DNA from 2 places in the Paenibacillus sp. FSL H8-0315 genome. Region 2 is predicted to be linked to the other one. Evidence: riboswitches for the same ligand, from Rfam matches in the RefSeq annotation. Region 2 holds a riboswitch; the other holds the start of a gene.
The links. A riboswitch is a leader RNA that binds a small molecule or an ion and turns the genes downstream of it on or off. The one in region 2 is predicted to bind cyclic di-GMP.

Region 1 (5,026 bases), 1.6 Mb from region 2:
AATAACGTTCCGCGGAATTTACCGCGGAACGTTATAGATTTAGACCTCAAAACTGTGTTTGGGTTTAGCGTAAACGATCAGGCATCATTAATTTAAGGAATTCTAGAATACCATTCTCTACTACAAGTTCTTCTCTATCTTGATCAGCAAGTACTCTTCTGATGAGATCTTCTTTACCCTCCAGTACTTTACTTGTCCAATGAGGATCAATGATAAGAGACCGTCCTACTGCTACTAATTCAGCATTTGTCAACGTGTCCTCTGCGTCCTGTTTGGTACGGATATCTCCTACCCCAATTAAAGGTATACGGCCATTGATTTTCTCATGCACATATTGCAGGATTGATTTTTCTTTAAAATCTTCTGATGCAGATACTTTCTTGAAGTCCCCTAATGAAATATGCAGATAATCCAGCTTTTTATCAGCTAATTTATCAATGAGATAAAAGGTATCGGTGATTTTAATTCCAGGCTCTTCATATTCTTCTGGAGAAAAACGATACCCGACAATAAAATCCTTAACCTTTGAATTGTCAACGACAGCAATAACTGCATCCACTAATTGGTTAATGAAATTAAATCTTTTCTCTAAGCTTCCTCCCCATTGATCTTCACGACGGTTGGAGTGTGGAGAGAAGAATTGTTGGATTAAATATGTGTTTGCTCCATGAATTTCTACCCCGTCAAATCCAGCTTGAATAGCACGTTGAGTCGCTTTTTTAAAATCCTCAATTACACCGAAAATTTCATCTTCTGTTAATGCTCTTGGAATTTCTGCATTCGGGCGTTCGGCAGCAATGGCGCTGGAGGAAACGGGTTGTACGCCACGCAATATTTTTGAATCTGTCATTCTTCCTGCATGGAATAGCTGTAAAATAGCCTTTGTTCCATTTCGTTTAATAGTAGATGCTAATCGGCTGAGGCTAGGAATAAATTCATCGGAGGAAACACTAAGTTCACCTTCCCATCCTTTTCCACCCTCTTGTACATTTGCTGCCGCAGTGATGACCGCACCTACTTCGCCCGTTCTTAGCGAATAGTATTTCAATTCATCTTGTGTTACTACACCGTCATAAAAGCTCATTCGAGTGGTCATTGGAGCCATAACCACTCGGTTTTTTAATGTCAGCCCTCTGCGAAAAGTTAATGCTGTGTCTAGTGCTATCATCTTTTTCCCAACTTTCATTAAATTATATTTAGATAAATTATTATATACATGCGCATACATATAAATTACAGCAATGATTTATTCTTGTCAACTAATAAAGAACTGCTGTTGGATACAACAAAAAGCGCTGTTCCGCTGAACAGCGCTTTTCGCTCGTTATGAATCGTCCTTATTATTCTAGTTCGGCCGGTTTTACAATGGCTGCACCTTTATTATTTTTGGAATATTTAGCTTCGATTTTCGTGGTGTATGTATCTTTGGCTCCATCACTTACCAGCACATAACTCAGATCGACTATCAGCTTTTCCGTTTGCCAGGTCTTAGTATTGACGAATAATTTCCACGTTACGCTTTTGGGTTGAACTGTCTCTCCATCCCAGAGGTTCTCCTGGTCATAGAGTTTGATTATCCCCTTAGCTGCTGTCGGATCGGTTACCGTGAATTGTAAGACTGTTTGTGCGCCAGCAGTGCTGACTTTCATGGATTTTTTATAACTTTTGACCGAATCAAGCATGGAAACAGGATCGTATTGGCCTTTAGAGTAAAAGGCATCCCATTCCGTTTTCTCCAGTCCAAGCCAATATTGTGCATCAGGATCGATTGGCTCCCCGTCATCGTCGTAACCTTCATCTTCAGATTCATCGATCAGTTCACTTCCGTCTACAAGATAGTAAAACTCCTTGTCATTGGCATATAGACTGTACGATGTTTCTAAAAGACTACTAGCGACAGTGCCTGCTGCGGCAAAATTCGGCAGACGGTTGATATCCAGCTTCAGAGTGTTGGTGTTGCTGATACGCACCCCGCCGCTTTGAATATCCTGTTTTTTGGTCACATCCAGATGGAAATTCTTTATTGCTTTGGAGGCTGCCGTTACTTTGCTGATCATCTGATCCGCGGTTACTACTGTTGAGGTAGCTGCTGACACTACTCCTGGATTAGACATCCATCCGATCGTTCCGGACAGCAATAAAGCACCTACTGCCAAACTAGTACCTATTGTTTTGAAAAAACTGTTCATGTACTTCCCCTTTCGGCCCCTTGCGATAATGTAACGCCGTATAGGTCGAAATAATAAAAGAGCTCAAAATAGACTACATATTCTTAGAGCTATCCTTTATGCTTCATAAGACATCCCTATGGCGGCCTGGCGATCATTTCCTTCTGTCGAAAGGCTTTAGACCCATGGCTTTGTGTCATCATCTTTCGATGATTTTACCTTTAACGCGGACATTCAATTAGTTTTAATAGATTACGGACGCATGTCCCACCGCTAATTTTATCATGGTTATAATTACCTGTAAACGACTTATCTTCCATTCGAATTCGCTATGATACTCAGAAGAAATACTACAATCAAAATGAAAAATGAACGATTACATACGCTTATAAGTCTTATTAATGAGAACAGCAAAGACAGGGGGTGCAGCAAAATGAGTGACCGGGAAATTTTCGAGCTCTATAAAGAACAAGTATATTATTTTTGTTACTACTTAATGAAAAATCAGGCAGATGCGGAGGATATTTCCCAAGAGGTATTTGTAAAAGTTATCTTAGCGGATAAGTCGAAGGTAAGAAACTTGAAAGCTTGGATTTTACGAATTGCTTCGAATGAGTGCAACAGTGTGATCAAAAGGCGTAAGACGGGGTGGATGAAAGAAGTACGTAATTATTTACTATCCAGGTCTGAGGAATCAAACCCTGTAGAAAAACGTTTGGATCGACAGGAAACTAAAAAAGAATTACAAGGGTTATACAGTCAGCTTCCTGACAAAATCAGAATGGTAGTAGTCCTTCGTTTTATAAACGAATTGACTGTACCCGAGATCTCTAAAGTTATGAGCATACCCGAAGGAACTGTAAAATCCAGACTGAACAAGGGACTTAAAATACTAAATAGAATGGGTGGAACCCAACTAAAGGAGCTGAATAGTAATGAGTCTGTATATTGAAAAAGATAAACATATTCCCCGACCGGATTATGATTTGATGTGGACTGCCATAGAACAAGAAGCATATACACGTCAAAGAAATCAGCATGCCTCCCAGAATACTCCTAGGTCTAATAAAAAGGTTATTCCTATCAGTATTGTCTTCTCTTGCCTCTTACTTGTAGCCATTCCTGTATTCGCTAGTATGACGATTAATTGGGATAAAATTGGTGGTCGAAGTGTGAGCAATGCATTAAATAACGGCATCGGTCAACAGTATAATCTTCAAACTTCCAGTTCAGGAGTAACAATGAATTTGAACGGTGTTGTAACTGATGGAGAAAAAATGAAAATGCTGTTATCACTTGATACTAAATCTGATCTATCCAAATATACTGGATTTGCTACAGAGGAAAACATCATGACTAGTGAATCCGGTGCCAAGGCAAAGGTATACGGTTATTTAGAATACGATCCTGAAAGCCAGAAACTCATTGGAGTATATGAGACACCTGATACATTAAAGGATGATAAAAAGGACTACAGGTTTGAAGCACGGAATCTCATTTTTTACAGTGATCGGAATATTCCCTTACAATCTAATCATCAAGCAGGGGATACTATCAATACTGGAGTTAAGCAATATCCAAGCCTTCAAATCGAATCCGTTCGACATGTTTCCAATCAAACCATTATCCGTTACAAAGTCGCTGCATCACCATCTGACTTAGGACGGGGTAATCCACATTTGGTAGTTAGTACTGGTGGTCAAAAGAATGAAGCAATTCCAACCATCATGCCTAACGAAGGATCGGATTTATTTATTGAACAGGTTTTCAATATAACTGAATCAGATTGGAAGGAAGCTAGTCTTCATTTTAGTTACATTGAAGAAGCGAAACGATTTTCAGGTACGTGGAAGTTCGATTTTAAAGCAGATGGAAAAAAAGCAAGTGAGGCGATTTACACTAAGAAACTGTATAACAGTCCTGAATTTCAAGAAAAGACCGGCATAACCTTAGATCAGCTAGTAGTTACCCCTTTGGATATCCAAATTCTAATAGATGAAAATGATTCGCTTAAAAAAGGAATTGTCCACTATAATACCGCTCAGTTGGTTATAGGTGATCAAACAATCACTGGGGGTTGGAATTTGAAAGGAGATCATTCCGAAAGCTACCAGCATTTATTTCAATTCGAATCTCCGGAATGGTATAACGACTGGTCCGATGTTCCAATGAAACTTATATTAAAGGATGCTGTCATTGAGAAACGTGATACTACTAAGAATTGGATCACTATAAACAAACCTAAAGAAGAAAAGCAGTTCACTTCACTTGATGTCGATGGGTTAAAAATTGAATTCACTTACTATACTGAGGGCGAAAATTTGATTGTCGAATCAACATCCAAATCTTCTGGCTTCAAAAGCGTTAACCAAACTACGTTACGGATTAATGGCAAAGAAGTGGTGCCTGAAATTACACCTAAGGGCATGATATCTACAGGAACTAATATTGATAGCTACAAAGATATCCCTTTCGACGAAAAAATCGAACTGAACCCTGGTATCTATAAATATAGCGATCCTAGCCGGAACGAGGAAATTAAACTTTAATGCAGGAAGTTAATCTATGTCCCGCCCTTTCTAGTTAATCCTAAGGGCGGGTTTATTTATGGATAAAATCATTTCTGTTTAGGTATCTCTTTTATTTCCTTCACAACAAAAAAAGCATAGAACGGACTCAAGTCCGCTTTATGCTTTCCATTATTAAGATAAACAATATTTAACCAGCGCATCTCGCACACCATGCTCGTTGTTAGACCCCGTGACAGCATTCGCTGCCGCTTTGACCTCAACCGGAGAATTATCCATCGCAACGCCCATACCCGCGTATGTAAGCATAGAAATATCATTAAAATAATT
Region 2 (5,026 bases):
GTTACAGCCCAGAAAGTCGCCTTCGCCACTGGTGTTCCTCCACATATCTACGCATTTCACCGCTACACGTGGAATTCCACTTTCCTCTTCTGTACTCAAGCCACCCAGTTTCCAGTGCGACCTCAGGTTGAGCCCAAGGTTTAAACACCAGACTTAAATAGCCGCCTGCGCGCGCTTTACGCCCAATAATTCCGGACAACGCTTGCCCCCTACGTATTACCGCGGCTGCTGGCACGTAGTTAGCCGGGGCTTTCTTCTCAGGTACCGTCACTCCGGTAGCAGTTACTCTACCGGACGTTCTTCCCTGGCAACAGAGCTTTACGATCCGAAAACCTTCATCACTCACGCGGCGTTGCTCCGTCAGGCTTTCGCCCATTGCGGAAGATTCCCTACTGCTGCCTCCCGTAGGAGTCTGGGCCGTGTCTCAGTCCCAGTGTGGCCGTTCACCCTCTCAGGTCGGCTACGCATCGTCGCCTTGGTGGGCCGTTACCCCACCAACTAGCTAATGCGCCGCAGGCCCATCCCTCAGTGACAGATTGCTCCGTCTTTCATTCTTCTCTCAGGAGAAAAAAGAAATTATCCGGTATTAGCTACCGTTTCCGGTAGTTATCCCAGTCTGAAGGGCAGGTTGCCTACGTGTTACTCACCCGTCCGCCGCTAAGTTATTTTGAAAGCAAGCTTTCAAAATAACTCCGCTCGACTTGCATGTATTAGGCACGCCGCCAGCGTTCGTCCTGAGCCAGGATCAAACTCTCCAATTAGTATTGAAAAGAGCGATATGCTCATTTTGAAACATCTGACGAGAAAATTAATTCTCTAATTTTGGATTTCACTTGCGTGATTTCCTACTCACTCGTTGTTCAGTTTTCAAAGATCAAGTTCTCGTTGGCGCCGTTTAATGTCTCAGCAGCAACTCTTATAATATATCATGTTGTTTTCAGAAATGCAAGCTTTATTTTTCGAAGCTTTTTATCAGCCTCGTCTATATCGCCTGTACGCTGTCTAACAACGCTTACCTATAATACCCCAACTATTAATAGAAAAGCAACCCCTAATATAAAAATAAACAACTAGCTTAATAATTAAGCTAGTTGTTTATTTAATAGGGTTATATTTCTAGCGACGAACTTAATAGTATTTTGCCGCAGTATATTTGCTTGAGGCTTTAATTAAATCGGTTTTCTTATCACTCTTTGAAAGTCCTGCATCCACTGTAGTATCAATGGTAACCCACTTCCCATTAAGCAACACTTCGTTCCAGGCATGATATTGCGTAACGTAGCTTGTATTCCCCATTACCAACTTAGCAGGAACATCTACACTCCGCAGCATTGCGGCAAAAAGAGAAGCGTAATCATAGCAAATCCCTTTTTTAGTAGTCAATGTCTTATCGATGCTTGGAATATAATCAGTAGTTACACTATTAGCAAGAGAGTAATCATATTGTACATTCGCAACTACATAGTTATAGATCGCTTTAACTTTCTCTTCGTCTGTTGTTTTGCCTTGTACTAATTGTTTAGCTTTGACAATCGCTTTATCAGAAGAACTCCATTTCACATTCTGTACGGAGCCCAAATATACGGAATTCGAGTCACTCATGGTTACGTCTACTACTTCGGAATATAATGCTTTGTATTTATTGCCGGTTGTATTCTCCAGAACAGAAACCTTATAAGTCCCATTTCCTTGTTGCAAAGGGAAGTCCTCAGCTTGTCCAGAAGCATACAAGTTATATGTATAGCTGCTGTTATCTTTGGTGATCATGAGTTTGATTCTTTTATCTTTCGGAATATCATAGTTAATACCAATAACACCTTGAGCCACTTTGGATGTAATCAACCAGCTGGCATCTGCACTTGCAGCTTGAGCTGTACTTACCGAAACTGAAGTCATTAGGACGAACAACGCCACCAGCATAAAATAAACCTTTTTCACGGATAAAACTCCTTTCGGTAGCTGGCTGCCATCCTTTCGGGAAGGCCCTTTAGCTTTGCGTCCCTACCTTTCGATAGGTTTGCCGTTATCGTATAAGCTCTATCTGTTCTAGCTTTACTAGATATAATTGATAGAATCCATTTGAAACAAACAAAAAAAGCCTCTTCATTCGGTAGCTGGCTGCCATCCTTTCGGGAAAAGGCCCTTTAGCTTTGCGTCCCTACCTTTCGGAAGGTTTGCCGTTATCGTGTTTAGCTTTCATAGTATAATACTATCATATTTATAGTTGTGAACAAGACCTAATTTACTAGATTACCCATTATTTTATAAATATCTCCCGGTATTTGTGTTTTCTTGTCATTCACTATTCTCATTTTGTTAATTTGGCATGAACAATCAGCCGATGCGTTGGATTCACTAGCGGATCACATGTAATCAGAGTAAGAATCTTATCCTTGTCATTCCCGTCAAGAACGGAGACATCACTCGGATCTACAACAGAAATATCGTATACCTCATAGTTAAACACCTGATCACTAGTCTTTACCGTGATAACATCCCCCACAACAACCTCATTCAATCTGTTAAACAAACGACCCGTAGTTCGAGCCCGATGCGCCGCGATTGCAGCATTCCCGATCTCTCCAAGGGGTGCCGTTTCTTTCATATGGGCTGCAGCATGTTTCATATTAGCTTTTGTAGCCCCTTCTAATACAGGCAGCTTCAAATCAATCTTATCGATTTCAATTAGTGCGATTACTTTGCCACCGACTTCAATCTCCGGTTCAGGCTTTTCTGTCTCTTGGGGTTGGGGCTGTGCCTGGGCATCCAGAACCGATTCCTCTGCTAACAGCTGAGTAACTTCAGCATACCTGCTCCTCAGATCTGACTGGGGAGTACTATCGGCAGTGCTTAGTTCAGCCGTTTCTAATAACTTCTCCTGCTGCCTGTCGTTGTACCATTCGTTAGCTGTCGGATATAACATGATAAGTATCCCAGCCAGTATGAGTAGATAGGAGAATTTACGCAATGTTATTCACCTCCGTATATTGTTTCTATGGTTATATACAAATCAAGCAGAAACAGCTACTTGCCTTTAAGCATAGCAACTCCTTCTGCCTGAAATTAATGTTTAAAATACCCATTTACGACTTCCAAAGAAATTGATGATCACCGTGATAAAGGTAACCAGCACCTTCGAGATCAAGACTTGAATACCTAGTTTGTCTGTCAACAGATGCATTAGCAGCAGTGATATTCCGAGCACTACCAGATTCAGCACGATAAACTTGACCAGCTGCGCGCGGTCGAAGCCTTCTTTATTCCCCCGGTTGCGATCACGAAAGGTTACTTTTTTATTCAAAATAAAGCTATTCGCCGTGCCTGCACTATAGGAGATCACCTGCGCCAATGCGTATACCATCCCTAGAGAATTCAACAATGTGAAAATCACAAAATCAATAAGCGTATTGAGCAAACCTACGGCATTAAATTTGAGGAACTGTATGAATGCAGCGCGCAAGTTCTTATCTGACATCATTGTGGTCCTTCCGGCGGTCCAGTTGTTCTTCGTTCTGGTAGCCTTTAGTCTCACTAACAATATATAGCGGTCTATCTTTAGACTCGTCATAAATCCGTCCGATATACTCCCCAATCACACCTAACAGCATCAGAACGATACCGTTAAAGAGCAGATTAACGCCTACAATGGAAGCCCAGCCCGGAACCGTCCAGGAGGTAAAAAATATCTTTTGAAACAAGACGAAAAATAAATAGAGAAAGCTAGAGAATGAAAGAAAGAATCCAATATACGTAGCAATCTTAAGCGGCTTATGTGAAAAAGAGGTGATGCCATCTAACGCAAAACGAATCATTTTCTTCAGCGGATATTTGGTTTCTCCGGCAAAACGTTCTTCCCGTTCATATTCCACCATAGTCTGCTTGAAGCCAACCCAGCTCACCAAACCTCTGACATAGCGGTTCTTTTCTTTAAGTCCCCGCAGGACATCACATACCTTACGGTCAATAAGACGGAAATCGCCTGTATCCGTTGGAATATCCACACTTATCATACTGCTGAGCAGGCGGTAAAAAAGCTTCGCGGTGACCTTTTTGAACATCGTTTCTCCGTGGCGCTTCAGGCGTTTCGCATATACAACGTCGTAGCCCTCTTTCCACTTCTCGATCATTTGCAAAATGACCTCCGGAGGATCCTGAAGATCAGCGTCAATAACAACAACCGCTTGACCTTCGGCATAGTCCATGCCAGCTGTAATCGCTACCTGATGTCCGAAATTACGCGAGAAGTCAATCAGCTTGACATGCTCGTCTCGTTCACAGATCTCCCGAATCATCTGGGCGGAACGATCACGACTGCCGTCATTGACGAAGACCAGCTCATAAGTATCGCCGCACTCGTCCATTACTTTTTTCAAACGTTCATAAGTATGGCTAATTACTTGCTCCTCATTGAACATGGGTACAATCACACTATATCTGGCTTTCACCTTTATTCCTCCTACAAGCTTTTTGGAGCGTTACATCCATCTACACTTCATAATAACGCTGCATGCATAAACTTATTTTATAGATTTTTATTAAATCCTAGAAAACCCAAGTAGGGAACCAACGCAGCATATCTTTCACGTAATCTCCACTGACCTGCATCCCTGACAGTACCGGGTAGAAAGCGATAAAGAGCAGCAAAGCAACAGCTACATAGACATACTGTACGTAACGTGCCTCAGGGAATTTAGTATCCAGCAACTTCATTATATATACAATACCAAGAATCATAAATGGCACCATAGCAAAATAATGGTAAATAAATGTTTCTCTTGGGACAAGCATCCACGGAACATATTGCGAGAAGAAGGCAATCCAGATCATGTAGAGATTCTTATCTTTACGTTTCAGCGTAATCCACAGTGTTGCCAACATTGCAAAAATACCCGTCCACCAGATAAGCGGATTCCCCATAGTCACTATACTGCTGACCTGACCTTCCGGCAAACCTTCACCACCGCTAAAGAACCAGACCGGTCTCTTCATAAACGGCCATTGCCACCATGAGGAAGCAAAAGGATGT

Region 1: it holds a riboswitch for cyclic di-GMP, as region 2 does, so the genes downstream of both, MHB56_RS24670 (DUF6612 family protein) here and MHB56_RS17670 (transglutaminase-like domain-containing protein) in region 2, are expected to answer to the same signal.

What each region holds. Positions count from the first base shown of each region.
Region 1 covers NZ_JBBOTA010000001.1:5,694,384-5,699,409, reverse strand. The annotation lists gene MHB56_RS24675 (NADH-dependent flavin oxidoreductase) at 65-1,228, opposite strand; gene MHB56_RS24670 (DUF6612 family protein) at 1,341-2,189, opposite strand; cyclic di-GMP riboswitch class I at 2,307-2,398, opposite strand; gene MHB56_RS24665 (RNA polymerase sigma factor) at 2,602-3,120, shown strand; gene MHB56_RS24660 (DUF4179 domain-containing protein) at 3,104-4,717, shown strand; gene MHB56_RS24655 (Cof-type HAD-IIB family hydrolase) at 4,871-5,026, opposite strand, start outside.
Region 2 covers NZ_JBBOTA010000001.1:4,059,386-4,064,411, reverse strand. The annotation lists rRNA gene MHB56_RS17675 (16S ribosomal RNA) at 1-761, opposite strand, end outside; gene MHB56_RS17670 (transglutaminase-like domain-containing protein) at 1,129-1,938, opposite strand; cyclic di-GMP riboswitch class I at 1,952-2,032, opposite strand; cyclic di-GMP riboswitch class I at 2,107-2,189, opposite strand; gene MHB56_RS17665 (class D sortase) at 2,309-2,968, opposite strand; gene MHB56_RS17660 (GtrA family protein) at 3,071-3,478, opposite strand; gene MHB56_RS17655 (glycosyltransferase family 2 protein) at 3,465-4,445, opposite strand; gene MHB56_RS17650 (phospholipid carrier-dependent glycosyltransferase) at 4,543-5,026, opposite strand, start outside.